DNA from 4 places in the Nocardia sp. NPDC050435 genome. Region 3 is predicted to be linked to each of the others. Evidence: riboswitches for the same ligand, from Rfam matches in the RefSeq annotation. Region 3 holds a riboswitch; each other region holds the start of a gene.
What was found. A riboswitch is a leader RNA that binds a small molecule or an ion and turns the genes downstream of it on or off. The one in region 3 is predicted to bind cobalamin.
Positions count from the first base shown of each region.

Region 1: it holds a riboswitch for cobalamin, as region 3 does, so the genes downstream of both, AB0I43_RS25425 (ABC transporter substrate-binding protein) here and metE (5-methyltetrahydropteroyltriglutamate--homocysteine S-methyltransferase) in region 3, are expected to answer to the same signal.
Region 2: it holds a riboswitch for cobalamin, as region 3 does, so the genes downstream of both, AB0I43_RS27705 (CbtB-domain containing protein) here and metE (5-methyltetrahydropteroyltriglutamate--homocysteine S-methyltransferase) in region 3, are expected to answer to the same signal.
Region 4: it holds a riboswitch for cobalamin, as region 3 does, so the genes downstream of both, AB0I43_RS40475 (iron ABC transporter permease) here and metE (5-methyltetrahydropteroyltriglutamate--homocysteine S-methyltransferase) in region 3, are expected to answer to the same signal.

Region 1 covers NZ_JBFAJW010000008.1:352,969-357,253, reverse strand. The annotation lists gene AB0I43_RS25430 (GAP family protein) at 1-657, shown strand, start outside; cobalamin riboswitch at 821-1,037, shown strand; gene AB0I43_RS25425 (ABC transporter substrate-binding protein) at 1,066-2,103, shown strand; gene AB0I43_RS25420 (iron chelate uptake ABC transporter family permease subunit) at 2,100-3,098, shown strand; gene AB0I43_RS25415 (iron chelate uptake ABC transporter family permease subunit) at 3,095-4,162, shown strand; gene AB0I43_RS25410 (ABC transporter ATP-binding protein) at 4,159-4,285, shown strand, end outside.
Region 2 covers NZ_JBFAJW010000009.1:377,971-382,255, forward strand. The annotation lists gene AB0I43_RS27690 (A/G-specific adenine glycosylase) at 1-474, shown strand, start outside; gene AB0I43_RS27695 (alpha/beta hydrolase) at 471-1,211, opposite strand; gene AB0I43_RS27700 (antibiotic biosynthesis monooxygenase) at 1,320-1,631, shown strand; cobalamin riboswitch at 1,700-1,856, shown strand; gene AB0I43_RS27705 (CbtB-domain containing protein) at 1,885-2,079, shown strand; gene AB0I43_RS27710 (CbtA family protein) at 2,070-2,843, shown strand; gene AB0I43_RS27715 (hypothetical protein) at 2,879-3,376, shown strand; gene AB0I43_RS27720 (OsmC family peroxiredoxin) at 3,424-3,864, opposite strand; gene AB0I43_RS27725 (SRPBCC domain-containing protein) at 3,956-4,285, opposite strand, start outside.
Region 3 covers NZ_JBFAJW010000001.1:865,196-869,480, reverse strand. The annotation lists gene metE (5-methyltetrahydropteroyltriglutamate--homocysteine S-methyltransferase) at 1-1,886, opposite strand, end outside; cobalamin riboswitch at 2,026-2,246, opposite strand; cobalamin riboswitch at 2,312-2,502, shown strand; gene AB0I43_RS04190 (ABC transporter substrate-binding protein) at 2,517-4,160, shown strand; gene AB0I43_RS04185 (ABC transporter permease) at 4,170-4,285, shown strand, end outside.
Region 4 covers NZ_JBFAJW010000023.1:5,821-10,105, forward strand. The annotation lists gene AB0I43_RS40465 (ABC transporter substrate-binding protein) at 1-302, opposite strand, end outside; gene AB0I43_RS40470 (ABC transporter ATP-binding protein) at 326-1,138, opposite strand; gene AB0I43_RS40475 (iron ABC transporter permease) at 1,200-2,231, opposite strand; cobalamin riboswitch at 2,286-2,419, opposite strand; gene AB0I43_RS40480 (alpha/beta hydrolase) at 2,551-3,717, shown strand; gene AB0I43_RS40485 (hypothetical protein) at 3,732-4,285, opposite strand, start outside.

The sequences.
Region 1 (4,285 bases), on a different contig from region 3:
AGTTTCGGCACACTGCTGATCCCGATCTGGCTGCTGCTGGCGCCAGGACGGCTGCGAGCCGGGCGAATCGCGGTCTACCTCACAACGATCGCGACCTTCTACCTCGGAGTCGGCATCCTGCTGGTGCTCGGCGCTGACACAGCGCTGACCGCAGTGCGGAGCATCGACATCCCGCCGGTACCGCTCCGGATCGCGCAACTGATCCTCGGCGCACTCCTCATCGCGCTGAGCTATCGGCTCGAGGCCAGAGCCGCACAGCGCGCCGGCAACCCCGGCAAGATCCAACTCTGGCGGTCCAGGACCATGTCGGGTACCGGCAGCTCGGCCGGCCTCATGAAACTCGCGCTCGTCGCGGCCGCGCTGGAAGTCGCCACCATGCTGCCTTACCTCGCCGCGGTCAGCCTGCTTGCCAACGCCGATCTCGCCTGGCACCTGATCGGAATCACGCTCGCCGCCTACTGCATCGTCATGACCCTGCCCGCCCTCGCCTTGGCCCTGGCCCGCTTCGCCGCGCACCAACGGGTCGATCCCCTCCTGCAACGAATCAACGAATGGCTGAGCCGCAACAGCGCCAAAGCCCTCGGATGGACCGTGGGCGGTATCGGTATCGGCCTCACGCTCAATGCCGCGATCGCCCTGGCCTTCGACCCGGCCTGAACCGACATGATCCGTCCATCTTCTGGCCCGGAAACCAGGACTGCCGACCCTGAATATCCGCGAGTCGGTGCGGGCTCAGGCGGTCAACGCACCACCTCTTCGAGTGCTTCTGATGGTGGGAGTAGATGTATCCGCATTCTCCGCATTCCCAGTGCGGTCGTCCGACCTCGGGTGTGATCTTGGTACAGTCCCGCCAGCCGTGGTGTTCGGGAAATCGGTGTGAAACCGGTGCGGCCCTCGCCACTGTGATCGGGAGCGACAGATCGTCCCGGGCGAGTGACCGTCGTCCGGAGCCACTGGGGCACAGCGCCCTGGGAAGGTAGATCCGCCGCGCACACATCCCGTCAGCCAGGAGACCGGCCACGGCCACGCAGTACCCATTCCACGAGGACCTGGAAGGCCGTCATCTTGACTCCGTCTGTTTTCGCGCGCCTACGCGGCGTCGCGCTGATCGCGTGCGCGACCGTCATCGCCGGTTGCGGTGCGCAACCCGGACAAGCGGCGAACGGTGCGAACGCCGTGACGCGCGCGAATTGTGGCATCGACGTCATCGTTCCTGAATCGCCGCAGCGGATCTACGCCGCGTACCAGCCCGCGATCGAGATCGCGCACGCGCTCGGTGTCACCGATCGGCTTGTCGGTACCGCGTTCCTCGACTCCACCGTGCTGCCCGAATACCAGGACGCGCAGGCGAAGTCGGTCTATGTCGAGAAGCTGCCCAGTCGCGATGAGCTGCTGGCACAGAACCCGGACTTCGTGCTGTCCGGATTCAACGGAGTGTTCGCCAAGTCGGCGCAACAGAGCGTGGGCACCCGCGCAAGCCTCAACAGCCTCGGGGTGCGGACCTGGGTGTTGAGCCCGCTGTGCCCGAGCGCCGACGGTCTGGCCGACGAGGCGATCGACCCGAAGACCGTACGGTTCGACAACGTCTACGCCGACCTGCGCGACCTCGGCGCGCTCTGGGGTGTGCCCGACCGCGCGGACGACGTGGTCGCTCAGTTGAGCGCGCGGATCGAGAGGGTGCGCGCGACCGTAGGTACCGCGCAGCGGCCCCGGGTCGCCGTCGTCACGCCCAAGGACGACGGGTCCTATCAGGTGGCCGGCGGGCTCGACTTCATCACCCAGATCATCGAAGCGGCAGGCGGTGTGAACGCCTTCGCCGACCTCACCGTGCGGCGCAATGTGCCGATCGGTGCGGAAGAGCTCATCGCCCGCGATCCCGACATCATCCTGACCAGTCAGTGCTGCGACGCGTCCTTTACCCGCGCTGATGCGCAACCGCAGGTGGACCGGATCGTCGGCAATCCGGCCTTCGCGAACTCGACCGCCGTCCGGACGGGGAAAGTGCACCCGTTCTTGTTCGCGGACCGGGCCGCCGGCGTCCGGATCGCCCACGCGACCGAACTGGTCGCCGAGTTGATCCATCCTGACCTGTTCGGACGGTGACCCGCGCCCGTCACGGCACCGGTTTGCTCGTTGCCGGTGCCGCGCTCGCCGTGGCCTGCGCCGCTTCGATCCTGATCGGTGCCCACGCCCTGTCTCCGGGCCAGGCGATCGCGGCGTTCGTCGACTTCACCGGTGCCGACACCGATCGGATCGTGCGCTACATCCGGCTGCCACGCACTGTCGCCGGTGTCCTGGCCGGCTTGGCGTTCGCGCTGGCGGGCGCGGTGATGCAGGGGTTGACCCGCAATCCGCTCGCCGGACCCGGGCTGCTCGGGATCAACTCGGGCGCCTCGCTGGCCATCGTGCTCGCCATGGGCGGGTTGGGCGTGGCGACGCCGACCGGCTATGTCTGGTTCGCCTTCCTCGGCGCCGCGGTGGCCGCCGTCTTCGTCTACACGCTGGGCTCGCTGGGTTTCGGCGGTGCGACACCGGTGAAGCTCGCACTGGCGGGTGCCGCGTTCGCCGCGCTGTGCGGCTCGATCACCACCGCGATCACGCTGCTGGATCGGACCAAATTCGAGAACTTCCGGTTCTGGGTGGTCGGGTCGTTGACCCGCGCCGACATCGAATCCGTCTGGGGCATCACACCTTTCATCACACTCGGCGCGGTGCTGGCGTTGCTGGTGGCTCGTCCGCTCAATGCGATCGCGATGGGCGACGATATGGCGCGCACCCTCGGGACCCGGTTGAGCGTGGTGCGCGCCCTGGGCGCGATGAGCGTCATCCTGCTGGCGGGCGCGGCGGTGGCCATCGCCGGGCCGGTCGCGTTCGTGGGACTGGTGGTGCCCCACATCGCACGGTTCTTCGCCGGCCAGGACTATCGGTGGGTGCTGGCCTGGTCGGCCGTGCTCGGCCCGACGCTGCTGCTGGCCGCCGACATCCTGGGCCGCGTCGTCGCTCGCCCGGTGGAGATCCAGGTCGGAATCGTCACCGCGTTCGCGGGCGCGCCATTCTTCCTCTACCTGGTGCGCAACCGGAAGGTGGCGACTCTGTGACCCGTGCCGAACACTCCGTGCTGCCCAGCGGCACCCTGCTGCTGCGCTCCCCGGGACGCCGCGTCGTACTCCGGGTGCAGCGGCGGTCCCTGCTGCTGACGGTGCTGCTCGCCGCGACCGCGCTGACGGTGGCGGCCTACTCGCTCACCGTCGGTCACTACCCGCTGACGGCCGGCGACGTGCTGCGTGTGCTCGGCGGTGGTGGCACGCTCATCGAATACGACGTGGTCGTCGCCGATCGACTGCCACGCGCGCTCACCGCATTGGGTGTCGGCGCCGCGTTCTCGATCTCCGGCGCCATTCTGCAACGCATTGCGACCAATCCGCTGGTGAGCCCCGAGATCATCGGCATCAACGCCGGTGCTTCCCTGGGCGCGCTGGTGGTGAGCGTGCTGCTCGGCGGGACCGGGGTGGCGCTGGTCGGCGGCGCCATGGCGGGCGCGTCCGTGGCGATGGCGCTGATCGTGGTGGTGGCCACCAAGGACGGCCTCGACGGCTACCGGCTGGTGCTCGTCGGGATCGGGGTGACCGCCCTGTTGACCTCGGCCATCTCGTATGTGCTGACAACTGCCAACGTCTACCAGGCGCACACGGCAGCCATGTGGCTCACCGGCAGCCTCGCCAACCGCGACTGGACGCACGTGTGCTTCGCCGCCGCCGCGCTGCTCGTGGTCGTGCCGCCACTGCTGGTGCTCGCCCGCTCGCTGCCACTGCTCGAACTCGGTGACGAACTCGCGAATTCCCTTGCCGGAAAACGCGGCCCGCACCGCACCACGCTGATCGTCCTCGCGGCGGTCGCCGCCACCCTGGCCACGGCGGCGGCCGGGCCCGTCGCCTTCGTCGCCCTGGTCGCTCCACAGATCGTGCGGCGGCTGCTCGCCGAACGCGGCGCCGGCCTCGCCCCGGGCGCCGCGACGGGCGCCCTGCTGGTGGTCTCCGCCGACCTGGCGGCCCGGCGGCTGTTCCCGGCGGAGTTGCCCGTCGGCGTGGTGACCGCCCTGCTGGGCGCACCCGTCCTCGTCTATCTCCTTGCCCGCGCAACCCGGATCGGACATGCTGGATGACCGCACATCTCACCACCGAGGGACTCGCCCTCGCCTACGGCAACACCGCGATCGTCTCCGACGCGACCGTCGACTTCCCCACCGGCCAACTCACCGTCATCGTTGGACGTAACGGGTGCGGCA
Region 2 (4,285 bases), on a different contig from region 3:
CCGGTGGTGGACACCAATGTTCGTCGCGTGGTGGCGCGGGCGGTGCACGGGCGGGCCGAGGCCGGCAATCCGTCGTCCCGGGATCTGCCGGAAACCGAGGCGTTGCTGCCCCTGGCCGTGGACCGGGCCGCGAAATTCTCCGCCGCGCTGATGGAACTCGGCGCGACCGTGTGCACGGCACGCAATCCGCAGTGCGCGAATTGCCCGCTGCCGCGCTGCGCCTGGGTCGAAGCCGGGCGGCCCGCCTCGGATTTCGTGCGCCGGGTGCAGAAATACGAGGGCACCGACCGCCAGGCGCGCGGCCGGCTGCTGGACGTGCTGCGCGCCGCCACCGGCCCGGTCGAGCGGGTGCGCCTGGACCTGGCCTGGACCCGCGATCCCGGTCAGCGCGACCGCGCATTGGACTCGCTGCTGGTCGACGGACTGATCGAGCAGACCGCGGACGGGCTGTTCGCGCTGGCGGGCGAGGGTTAGAGCACGCGCTGCAGGAATGCCTCGACTGCCACGCGGTACGCCTCGGGCTGATCGTCGTGCACCAGGTGCCCGGCGTCGGGGATCAGCCGGTATTCGGCATTCGGGTTGCGCGCGGCCATTTCGCGCATCTGGCCCGGCGGGGTGATGGTGTGCTCGCCCTCGACGAGCAGGACGGGCGCGCGCACCGCGCGCCATTCGGTCCAGAAGTCCCGGCCGCCCCACTCCTCGGAGATATCGCGGAAGGTGGCGACCGAGCCGTGTAATCGGTAACCGTCGGGGCCGTGCTCGAAGGAGTTCAGGAAATAGCGACCGGCGACCGGTCCGAAGAAATCCAGCACCGCGTCGGCGTCCGGGAACGGCTGCGGCCACGCTTCGATCATGGCGGCCCAGTCCGCGGCGGTGCGGCCCTGGAAATCCGGCGCGATGTCCTCCACGACGAGCGCGCGGACCCGCTCGGGATGCTGGGCGGCGAAGACCCAGCCGTGCAGCCCGCCCATCGAGTGCCCGATCACCACCATCGGTTCGGCGATGCTCACGGTGGCGGCGGTGAGGTCGGTGACGAAGGCCTCCGTGGTCAACTCCTCCGGCGCGGGCCGGCCGTGCCCGGCCGCGTCGAAGGTGTAGACGTGCCCGTATCCGCGCAGCCAATCCAGGTGATCGCCCCAGGTGCGCGCACTGCCCATCAAGCCATGTAGCAGCAGGATCGGCGTCCCGGCTCCGCCTTCGTCGTACAACACCGCCCAGATTCTGCATTATCCGAATCCGCGGCGCTCGCTACGCCCTCCGTGGTCCCGCTGCGCCACCGTCTCCGGGCGCTGGGCGCACGCCGCAAATAGACTCGCCTCATGGCTGTTGTGAAGATCAACGCGATCGAGGTTCCGGAGGGCGCGGGCCCCGAGTTGGAGAAGCGGTTCGCCCACCGCGCGCACGCGGTGGAAGGGTCGCCGGGGTTCCTCGGATTCCAGTTGCTGCGCCCGGTCGCCGGCGACAACCGGTACTTCGTGGTGACCCAGTGGGATTCCGAAGACTCCTTCGCCGCTTGGCGCGACGGGCCGGCGCGGGCCGCGCACGCGGGCAGCGGTGACCAGAAGCCGGTGTCGACCGGGGCCGCGCTGCTGGAGTTCGAAGTCGTCATGGACGTCTCCCCCAAGTCCTGAGTGCCTCGGCGAAATGCCCGGCACGCTGCGGCGCGCCGGGCATTCCCAGATAGCGGATACGCGTGTTGACGGCACCTGCCCACGCCTGTCACTCTTCGAGAGACAGACGCGAGGGTGATGCGGTAATCCGGTGTGAAGCCGGAGCGGTCGCGCCACTGTGATCCACGCACCGGGTGTGCCCAGGTGCCGGGAAGCCAGACACCGGCACCCATCGCACGGACCACCCGGGACGCGTATCCCGTAGGAGGAACTCATGGCCATCGCGCATACCCCCGCCCGCGCCACCGATTCGCTGGCAACCGTGCTCGTCACGGTGGGTGTCGTTCTGCTCGCACTGCTCACGCTCTACCTGGTCGGGTTCGACCAGGGGGCCATCTCGCGCAGCGGGATGTTCATGCATGAGCTGATGCACGACGGACGCCACCTGCTGGGGCTTCCGTGCCACTGACCGGTTCCCTGAAAGCTCTGCTCCTGCGCGGCCTGCTGGCCGGTCTGATCGCCGGCCTGCTGGCCGCCACGGTGGGCTACTTCGTCGGTGAGCCGAAGATCGAGGCGGCCATCGCGATCGAGGAGGCCGCCGCGGCGGCGGAAAACCCGGCCGCGGGCGGGCATTCGCACGGTGACGAGGAAGAGCCCCTGGTGAGCCGCACCGGTCAGAAGGCCGGGCAGTTCCTCGCGCTCGGTCTGGCCGGGCTCGCGCTCGGCGCGATCTTCGGCGCGGTCGCCCACTTCGCGCGGCGGCACACAGCACTGGCCGGACCTGTCTTCGCGATCGCGCTGGCACTCGGCGGCTGGGCCGCGATCGTCGCGGTGCCGTTCTTCAAATATCCGGCGAACCCACCCGCGGTGGGCGACCCGGAGACGATCAACGACCGCACCTGGCTGTGGGTGGCGGCCGTCGTCCTCGGCCTGGTCGCGGTCGGCGCGGGCGCCTTCGTCTACAAACTGCTGCGCACGCAGCTGAACAGCGTCCGGCTGATCGGCGGCGTCGCGGCGTTCGTGCTGATCGTGGCCATCGGGTACATCGCGCTGCCCGGCGTCGACGAGGTCAAGGCCGACTTCCCGCCGAGTCTGCTGTGGCAGTTCCGAGTGTCCTCGCTCGCGGTGTCCGCGACCCTGTGGGCCTGCTTGGGCCTGGTTTTCGCCGCGCTGACCGAATTCGCCACGCGCTCTAGCTCTCCCGTACGGGAAGAGGTTGCTACGGCGGGGTGATTCCCGTTCACACGGTGAAAGGCAGTGTCGGTGACATGACCGGCACTGCCTTTTCGCTCTGGCCCGAAAATCTTTCGCTCGCGCCGCTGCGCGCGCCCGCGCGGGCCCCGCGCGCGGTGGCGCTGGCCTTCGGTGCGCTCGTCGTCGCCCTGCTGGCCGGCGTCGCCGAGGCCCTCGCGCAGGCGGCGCTGCTGCTGGAGCGTTCCGAGGTCGATCTGGGCGACCTGGCGGTCGGCCTTGCCCTGCGCGGCGTGCTCTACCTGGTGGTGCTGGCGGTCGCGATCCGGATGACCTACGGCGACCGCTGGGCCCGCGTCGCGCTGACCGCCGGGATCGGCGTGCTCGGCTTGGCCTCGCTGCTGGTGGAACCGATCCGCGCCGTGCTCGCCGCCGACGAGGCGGCCGATCTGGTCGAGGGGATCACGGCGAGCGGCGTGGGCATCGCGACTTTCCGCGTCCTGCACGTGGCGGCGGTGCTGGTCGCGATTCCCGCGATGTACCACCGCACCGCGCGGCCTTATTTCCGGGCCTGACAAGGGTTCCGCGCGCGCCACCGGCCCGCGCGGAACCCCGCCCGTGGCTACGCCAGGGCCGCGTCGAGCGAGATGTTGTCGACGCCCGCCAGCGCCTTGCTCACCGGGCAGCCCGCCTTGGCGGCGGCCGCTGCGGCGGCGAACCCGGCGGCGTCCAGGCCCGAGACCCGCCCGCGCACGGTCAGTTTGATGTCGCTGATCCGGAAGCCGCCCGCGGCGTCCGGGCCCAGGGTGACATCGGCGGTCACGTCCAGGCTTTCGGGGGTGCCGCCCGCGTTGGCGATCTGCGCCGAGAGCGCCATCGCGAAGCAGGACGAATGCGCCGCGGCGATCAGCTCTTCGGGGCTGGTCGTGCCGTCGGCATCGTCGGCCGAGCGCTTGGGGAACGACACGTCGAACTTGCCGACGCCGGAGCTGGCCAGGTCGACCTGCCCGGAGCCGTCCTGCAGGCCGCCGGTCCAGGCGGTGCGCGCGGTACGTGTTGGCATCACGGTCCTTTCGAGAAGATTCGATCCGTCGCAACGAAACTACTCGCCGCGATCGGCCCGCGCGGCGATGTCGCACAACGCGGTGCGCGGCTCACGGCGCGGTGCGACGGTCCAGTTGCTCCAGCACCGCCGGCCACGCCGCCCGGTGCCGCTCGAGCGCGGCCTCGTTCGGAAAACCGGAGTGCCGCAGGCGAAGTCGGATACCGCGCGGCTGATGCACGAACTCGATGCCGACCACGGTCTCGGCGCCCTCGGTGCCCGCCGGACCGGTGACCCAGGTGAACTCCACGAGGCGTTCCGGACGCAGGCGCAGGAACCGGCCGTAGTGCGGGTGGCGGGTGCCCTCGACGTCGGTTTCGAAGTAGAACGGCTCGCCCTCCGCGGGCGTCATCCGCACCGAACCCGGCGCGGCGAACCAGAT
Region 3 (4,285 bases):
CGGAACGCGTCCACCGCCCACGCCAGGTACTCGGCCTGATCCGCGCGCCGCAGCGGCAGCAGCTCACGCAGCGCGGGCTCGTCCACCTGGATGACGCCGATGCCGGCCGCCTCCAGATCCACCGTCTCGTCCCGGATGGCCAGCGCGATCTGACGCGCGGTGTCGGCCAGCGGCTGATCGTCGCGGATGTAGGACCAGGCCAGGATGGTCACCGGACCGGTGAGCATGCCCTTGACCGGCTTGGCCGTCAGCGACTGCGCGTAGGTGCTCCAGCCGACGGTCATCGCCGCCGGGCGGGTGACATCGCCGAACAGGATCGGCGGCCGCACGCACCGGGTGCCGTAGGACTGTACCCAGCCGTTGACGGTGGCGGCGAAACCGTCCAGCTGCTCGGCGAAGTACTGCACCATGTCGTTGCGCTCGGGTTCACCGTGCACCAGCACGTCCAGGCCGATCTCCTCCTGGAGCGTGATGACCTCGGCGATCTCGGCGCGCATCCGGTTGTCGTACTCGGCCTGATCGATCTCACCCTTGCGCAGTTCCGCGCGCGCCACCCGGATCCGGGAGGTCTGCGGGAACGAGCCGATGGTGGTGGTCGGCAGCAACGGCAGGTTCAGTCGTTCCTGTTGCAGCACGCGCCGTTCGTCGGCCGGAGTGCGGCGGCTGGCGTCGGCATCGAGCTCGGCCAGGCGCGCACGCACCGACTCGACCCGCAGACGGGGATCGGCCTTGCGATCGGCGACCGCGGTGCGCGCGATCTCGAGCGCCTCGGCGACCGCGTCCTCGCCGTCGTGCAGGGCGGTGGCCAGCACTCGGACCTCGGCGATCTTCTCCTTGCCGAAGGCCAGCCAGCTGCGCAGGCGCGGATCCAGCTCGGTTTCCGGCTCCAGGCCGTAGGGCGAGTGCAGCAGCGAGCACGAGCTCGACACCGCCACCGTGGCCCCGGCCTCGCGCAGCGCGCGCAGCCGCGGCAGCGCCTGGTCGGGATCCACGCGCCAGACGTTGTAGCCGGGCACGATGCCCGCCACGACCAGCGTGTCGCGCAGCGCGGCGGCGGCCGCGACATCGGCGGACCCGCCCGCCACCAGATCGATGGCGATGCCCTCCACGCCCGACTTCGCCAGCGCCGGAAGCACTTCACCCAGACGTCCGAAGTAGGAGGCGACCAGGATGGCGGGCCGGTTCTGGGCGTCGGCCAAGCGGCGATAGGCGGTGAAGACCGTCGCCTGCTCGGTCTCGGTGAGATCGGTCACCAGCGCGGGCTCGTCCAGCTGCACCCACTCGGCGCCCGCCTCGGCCAGCAGGCCCAGCAACTGCTCGTAGAGCGGCAGCAGATCCGGCAGCCGGTCCAGCAGATCACTGCCGTCCACCGACTTGGCCAGCTTCAGGAACGTGATCGGCCCCACGATCACCGGGCGGGCCGGAACGCCCAGCGCAAGCGCCTCTTTCAACTCGGCCAGCGGCTTCTCGGGATGCAGCGAGAACTCCGTCGCGGCCGAGAGCTCGGGCACCAGGTAGTGGTAGTTCGTGTCGAACCACTTGGTCATTTCCAGGGGCGCGACCTCGGCGGTGCCGCGCGCGGCGGCGAAATAGCGATCCAGCTCGTCGGCGATGCCGCCGACGCGCTCGGGCAGCGCGCCCAGCAGCACGGCCGTGTCGAGGACGTGGTCGTAATAGGAGAAGGTGCCCACCGGCACCGAGTCGAGTCCGGCGTCGCGGACGGCGGTGAGTTGCGCGGTGCGCAGGGTGCGGGCGACCTCGTGCAGGGCGGCGGCATCGGAGCGCCCGGCCCAGTAGGCCTCGATCGCACGCTTGAGTTCCCGGTTGGGCCCGATGCGCGGCAGTCCGAGCACCGTGGCGGTGAAGGTGTTGCGGGGGTTCGACATTGGTGAACTCCAGAGTTCGGCTACGGAAAGAGCCGCCACCCATTACGAGCGCACGCTGACGGAGCCCACTAAGCATCGTTCCCGTGCCCGGGTCCACTCGGCGTGCCACCCAATCCACGAGGCGACGACCGCCGGATACGGCGTATCCGGCACAACGGGCAGGTCTTCGGACTCGTGGGCATCGACCCTCGAACGGGTCGGCCTCGGGCTCGGGGCCCGGGGCTGGTCCTACCGACCGTCGCTTCCCAGGCATCGCGTACTCGCGCCCAGTGCGGGTGACGGCTGTCGTTCCCACTTACCGCTGCGGGACAGTCCCGGATTCTCACCGGGTTCCCTCTCACCCGCGCCTGTGCGAACACAAGCCCGGGCTTCGACGCCTCGGGTGGATCAGGGGCTCCTCGACTCCACCTCCGGCGAACCAGCTGCCAGATGAATATAGCTGGCCCCGGCTGCTAGGTTCACTCCCGCAGGGAACACCGGTGCGAATCCGGGGCTGTCCCGCAACTGTGACCGAGGAGCGAACCTTCATCCATGGCCACGACCTTCCTGGGTTGGAAGGCCGAAGGCGAGCGTCGATCCGGGAGCCAGGATACCTGCGCCACTTCAGGATCGAGCTTCACGAGGATGAGAATGCGAGTGCTCACTCGCCGCCGGCCCAGCGCCGCGCGGCTACCCGGCCACGCTCCGGAACGACGTCGTCGGTCCCGGGTCGCGGCCACCCTGGCAGGGCTGCTCGCAGTCGCCATGGTGTTCACCGGCTGTGCGTCCGACGACGGCGGCGCGGCGGCTTCGGCTCGCGCGCTGCGCGCCGCCGGCGACGGCACGCTGACGATCTACAACTCCTACAAGATCGCCGGACTGGACCCGATCGGCACCGGCACCAACTGGCTCTTCGACTGGGGAGTCGCGGAGAACCTGCTGCAGATCACCGAATCCGGCGAGGTCGCGCCGTGGCTGGCGGAATCGGTCACCCGCGACGGCGACACCCGCTGGGTGGTGCGCTTGCGCCCCGGCGTGACCTTCCAGAACGGCAAGCCGGTCGACGCCCCCGCCGTGGCCGCGGCCCTGACCAGGCAGATCGCGCGCTCGGCCGCGGCCCGGGTGTATCTGGACGCGGCCACGACGGTGGTCGCGGACGGCGACAAGGTCGTGCTGACCACACCCACCCCGAACGCGATGGTGCCCGCGGCGCTCGCCGCGCGGGACAACTCGCTGCAGATCTACGACGTCGCGGCCATGGAGGCCGCCGGCGGTGATTCGGCGAAGATCGTCGGCGCGGGCGCGTACTCGGGCCCGTACGCGATCACCGCGTGGACCCCGGAGAACCTGGTGCTCGCCCCCTACAGCAAGCACTGGGAGGGCACTCCGCCACTGAAGGGGATCACGGTCCGGGTGGTGCCCGACGAGCAGGCCCGCCTGGCCGGTGTGCGCAGCGGCGAGGCCGACATGGCGTTCTATCCCTCCACCTCGGCCAAGCTGGAGTTGCAGGGTGACAAGGACATGCACGTGCTGTCCTCGGAGCAGGCGTTGCAGTCGCTGCTGGTGGAGATGAACCTGAAGGCGGGCATCTTCACCGACACCGCGGTGCGCAAGGCGTTCACGGCCGCGATCGACTATCGGGCCATCGCCGCCGATGTCGGCAACGGCCAGTTCGCGGCCGCCACCGGTCTGTATCCGCCGTCGATGTCGTTCGCGGCCGACAACCAGGTGCACGATCTCGACGCCGCCAAGCGCGCGCTCGACGCGGCGGGCTGGGTGCCGGGCAGCGACGGCATCCGCGCCAAGGACGGCCGGAAACTGGTGGTGCGCTTCGTGACCCAGGCCCAGGGCCCGGAGACCAACGATGTCGCGATCGCGGTGCAGGACCAGGTGGCACGCGCCGGATTCGAGCTGCGCATCGACAACGCCGAGGATTCCGCGGCGGTGAAGAAGGACCCCGGCGCGTGGGACTCGTCGGTGGCGCTGAGCGGTTCGCTCTCCGGCACCGCCGACCCCATCCAGCCGTATCTGGTGCGCTGGACCACCGGCGGCTCCGCGAACGCCCAAGGCGTGGCGAACCCGGAAATCGACGCCATCGGCGCGCAACTGCGCGGCGAGTTCGACACCGCGCGCCGGGACGCGCTGCTGCGCCGGGCGCAGGAGATCCTGGTCCGGGACCAGGCCTATGTGGTGGCGGGCACGTTCAAGTACTTCACCGTGGTCACCGGTCCGGAGTGGGCCGACTATCGGGTGTCGAACGTGCGCCGGCATCTCACCAGCCGCACCGGCGCGTAACGCGTTTCGATGCGAGTTCTCGTCCCGGCCCGGCGCCGGGCGGTCGAGGCGTTGCTCACCCTGCTCGGCGCGAGCGTCCTGATCTGGGCGCTGCTGCCGCTGGCCCCGGGCGATCCCGCGCGCAT
Region 4 (4,285 bases), on a different contig from region 3:
GCGGGATATTGCGGTGCAACGGATTTCAAGCTGTCCACGGCCGGGCCGTAGTGCCGGCGCAGGGTGTCGGCGTCGCGCTGGACGCTGGAGACCGCGACCACCTGATCCTGCGCGCCCAGCGCGAGCGCCATCGAGACCAGGTTGCCGTCGTTGACGAACATCCGCTGCGCGGGCGCCGGGAACTGCACGTCGGCGTCGCAGTTGCGGAGCGTCAGGGTCCCGGCGGCGGGCTCGGTGTCGCTACAGGCGGCCAGTGCGGCGGTCAGCGCGGCCACGGCCAGCACTCGGACAGTGGTTTTCATCGGTATCGCCTTTCGCGAGCGCGTCACACGGACGCCGGGGGAGTGAGCAGAAGATGGGATTCGCCGGTGTCCGGGTGCTGGACCCGCAGCGCGCGAACCCCGAAAACGGTCTCCAGGACGTCCGGGCGCAGTGCCTGCGCGGGCACGTCGAGAGGGTGTGCGCTGCCGTTGTGCAACACCAGGATTCGATCGCAATAGCGGTCGGCCAGCGAGATCTCGTGCAGGGCCATGATGACCGTGCGGTTCAGAGTCCGCGCCAGTGCGAGCAATTCGAGCTGATGCGTGATGTCGAGGTGGTTGGTCGGCTCGTCCAGCAGCAGGACGGGGGTGTCCTGCACCAGCGCGCGGGCCAGCAGCACGCGCTGGCGTTCCCCACCGGAGAGCCGGCGCACCGGCCGATCCGCGAATCCGGCCAGATCGACCGCGGCCAGGGCTTCGTCGATGGCCTGCTGTTCGCGCGGCGACCCCGCGCCCCACGGGGGAAGATACGGAGTGCGGCCCAGCGCGACGACCTCCCCGGCGCGCAGGTCCGCGGGCGGACGCTCGTCCTGGGCGACCAGAGCCACGATCCGGGCGCGGCGGCGCGGCGAAAGATCGTGCAGCACGTGGCCGTTCACGACGATCTGCCCGTGCGCGGGCCGCTGCACCCCGGCGAGCACGCGCAGCAGGGTGGACTTGCCGCTGCCGTTCGGGCCGACGATCCCGACGACCTCGCCCGCGTCGATCTCGAAGGTGGCGCCGGAGACGATGCGCCGCTTGCCGGCGGCACAGGTCACCGCACGGGCCGCGACGGTGGCTCCGCTGTCCGCCTGGGAGAGCGCCTCCGGATCGGTCACGCTGTGACCTGCCCGGAGCGAGCTGGCCCGGGATTGCCCGGCGGAGAACGGTGACCGCGGTTCATGACTCTCCGAAGTGGTAGCGGCGGCGGCCGAGCAGCAGCAGGAATGCCGGCGCGCCGATGAGCCCGGTCAGTACCCCGACCGGGATCTCGGTCGGGCGGCCGATCGCACGCGTCGCGGCGTCGGCGACCACCAGGAACAGCGCCCCGCACAGCGCGCTGGCCGGCAGGAGGTTGCGATGACGCGGACCGACGACGAGACGCGCCGCGTGCGGAATGACCAGCCCGACGAACCCGATCCCGCCGGAGACCGCGACGAGCACACCCACCAGCACCGCGAGCAGCACGAACAGCGCGATCCGCAACTGCTTGACCGGAACGCCGATGGCGGCGGCGGTGTCGGCCCCGAAGGCCAGCGCGTCCAGCCAGCCGCTGAGCGCGCAGAGCGCCGCACCGCTGAGCGCCACCACCGCGAGCGGCAGGCCGAGCTTCGTCCAGTCCGCGCCCGCGAGACTGCCCAGCAGCCAGAACAGCACCGACTGCGCGGCCGCGGGATCCTTGCTGCGAAAGACCAGGTAGCTGCTGAACGCGGCGAACGCGGACGCGAGCACGGTCCCGGTCAGAACCAGTCGCATCGGCGTCAACCCGCCCTGGGCGACCGCGATGACGAAAACCATGGCCGCCGCGGCGAACGCGCCCGCCAGCGCGCCCGCCGACAGCGCCCAGATTCCGGCGCCCGCGAACAGTCCGGAGGTGATGACCGCCGCCGCCCCGACGCCCGCGCCCGAGGACACCCCGAGCAGATAGGGATCGGCCAGCGGGTTCCGGACCAGCGTCTGCATGGCCGCCCCGGCCAGCGCCAAGCCCGCGCCGACCACCGCGGCCAGCACGGTGCGCGGTACCCGCAACTGCCAGACGATGGTGTCCAGGCCCAGATCCGGGGTGACGCCGCCGAACAACCGGTGCCGCAGCACGTCGACGACCGCGGAGACCGGCAGCGTCTCGGCGCCGAACCCGGTGGCCAGGATCATCGCGCACACCAGCAGCGCCGCGAGCGCCGGCAGGGCGACCGCGCTTCGGACACGGACCATCAGGCGCGCGTCCACGCGGGTAGTGCTTCCTCAGCAGGCAAGTCGCGGCCTTTCCGGAGTTCGTCCCGGCGAGGGAGGTCTGACTCTCGCCCGCTGGGGCGATCACAGTGGCGCGACCGTTCCGGGTTCTCACCGGATTCCCGCACTCGCCGGAAATGACGGTGTGAACCATACCGGTCTGTTCCGTTCGTCCACTGTGCCGGTCTCGGCAACGCTGTGACCAGGCATGCAGCGAAGTCCTTCGCTTAGCGAAGGTTTATCTCGGGGCAGACCGGTAAGTCCGATGGCGGACCATCCATTTCGCAGACACAGTGGAGTGATGTCGCTGTTGGACGATCGGCACCCGTCCACCGTCACCGACTACGACGACGCGCGACGCCGGGCCCGCTGGCGGGACACCCGCCTCGGCGCCGACTGGACGACGCTGCGCCGCACCAGGGTGACGCTGGTCAGGCTCTCAGTTGTGCTCATCGCGGTACTCGTCGCGTTCGCCCAGTACTGGACCCACGATGTCGCGCCGGAGCGAGCCCGCCTGGCCCGCACCGAACCGGCGATCCTGCCCGTCGCCACCCCCGGCGAACAGCAGAACTGGGACACCGTCGTGGTCGACCTCGTCGGGCTCGGCAACCTCAACGCGAGCGACACCGCCGAAGCGCTGCCGTCGCTGTCCCGGCTCGGCGTGGTGTGGGCGATCAAATACGACAATCGCGGTATCGACACCAAGGTCATCGCGGACCTCATCGTCCGCGCCGCCCTGATGTCGGGGGTGGAGAACGTCGTCCTGGTCGGGCACAGCATGGGCGGAGTGATCGCGCTCGAGGTGGCCCGCCACATCCACACCGAAAGCGATCGCCGGCTGGTCGGCGTGCTCCTGGACTGCACACCCGTCGACCTGAACGCCGTCCGCGAGGAAAGCCGGGGCCGCGGCGAGGACATGGTGCGCTGGATGGGCTGGCTACCCGGCGCCCGCGAAAGCCGCGCCCTGCGGTTCATCGTCGAGATGTATGCCCGGCGCGGCGAATTCGTCGACCGCGGTCTCTACGGCGACCCGGGAATCCGGATGCCCGAACTCCGGGACGCCGCCGAACGGGTGCTGCACGACAAGATCTTCAACCCCGACGCCGCCAGCAACGGGCTGATCGAGTCGCAGTTCCTGGCGATCGTCGCGGGCGGCGCGGGCAACGACCTGCGCGCCCTCGCCCGCCCCGTCCCCGGCAAACTCCGCCCCGCCGTCGTCTTTCTCCGCCCGCGCGAGGCCGGGCGCGACCGGGTCGTCGACGTCGAGTACTCCCACCAGGTCCTGATCGACCTCGCCGGCGGCGTCGACGGCACACTGCTGGTGGCCTTCCCCCGCGACACCGGCCACGCCAACCCGATCCAGCGCCCGACCGAATACAACCGGGTCATCACCGACCAGGTGCTGCCGTTCCTCCAGCGGTTCCAGCAGCAGATCCGCCAGCCCGCGACCGTGGCCGCGCCCGGTTAGTGAAAGCGCCTGTCCTACTTGAGCAGTGCCTCGGTCAGCCCGCAGACCTTCCAGTCACCGCTTTCCTGCACCAGTTTGTAGGTGAAGGTCTGGGCGGTGGTCTTGCCGGCGACCTTCACGCTGATCTCGGTGGTGAAGCTGCCGCTGCTCGCGCCGCTGGCGACGTCGACGCTCTTCAGCGTGCTCTTCGCATCGATGTTGGGCGCCTTGGTGGGCACGACGCCGGTGGTCTTCACACTGTCCAGCTTGGCCAGATCGGATTTGCAGACCAGGCTCTTCTTGTCGCCGGTGCCGTTGACCCACGCCTCGGCGACCTCGCGCGGCGTCTTGGACGAGCCGCCGATACCGCCGTCTTCGCCGGAGAACAGGAAGAACGCCCCCACGATCACGATGATGACCAGCACCGCGCCGCCGCCGAGGAGCAGCGGCAGCGTCTTGTTGCCGCCGTTGCGGGGCGGCGGCGGGTACTGCTGGCCGTAGGGCGGCTGCCCGGGGCCGGGCGGGCGACCGTATTGCTGAGGCGCGCCGTATTGCTGAGGCGCGCCGTAGGGTTGCTGGCCGCCGTAGG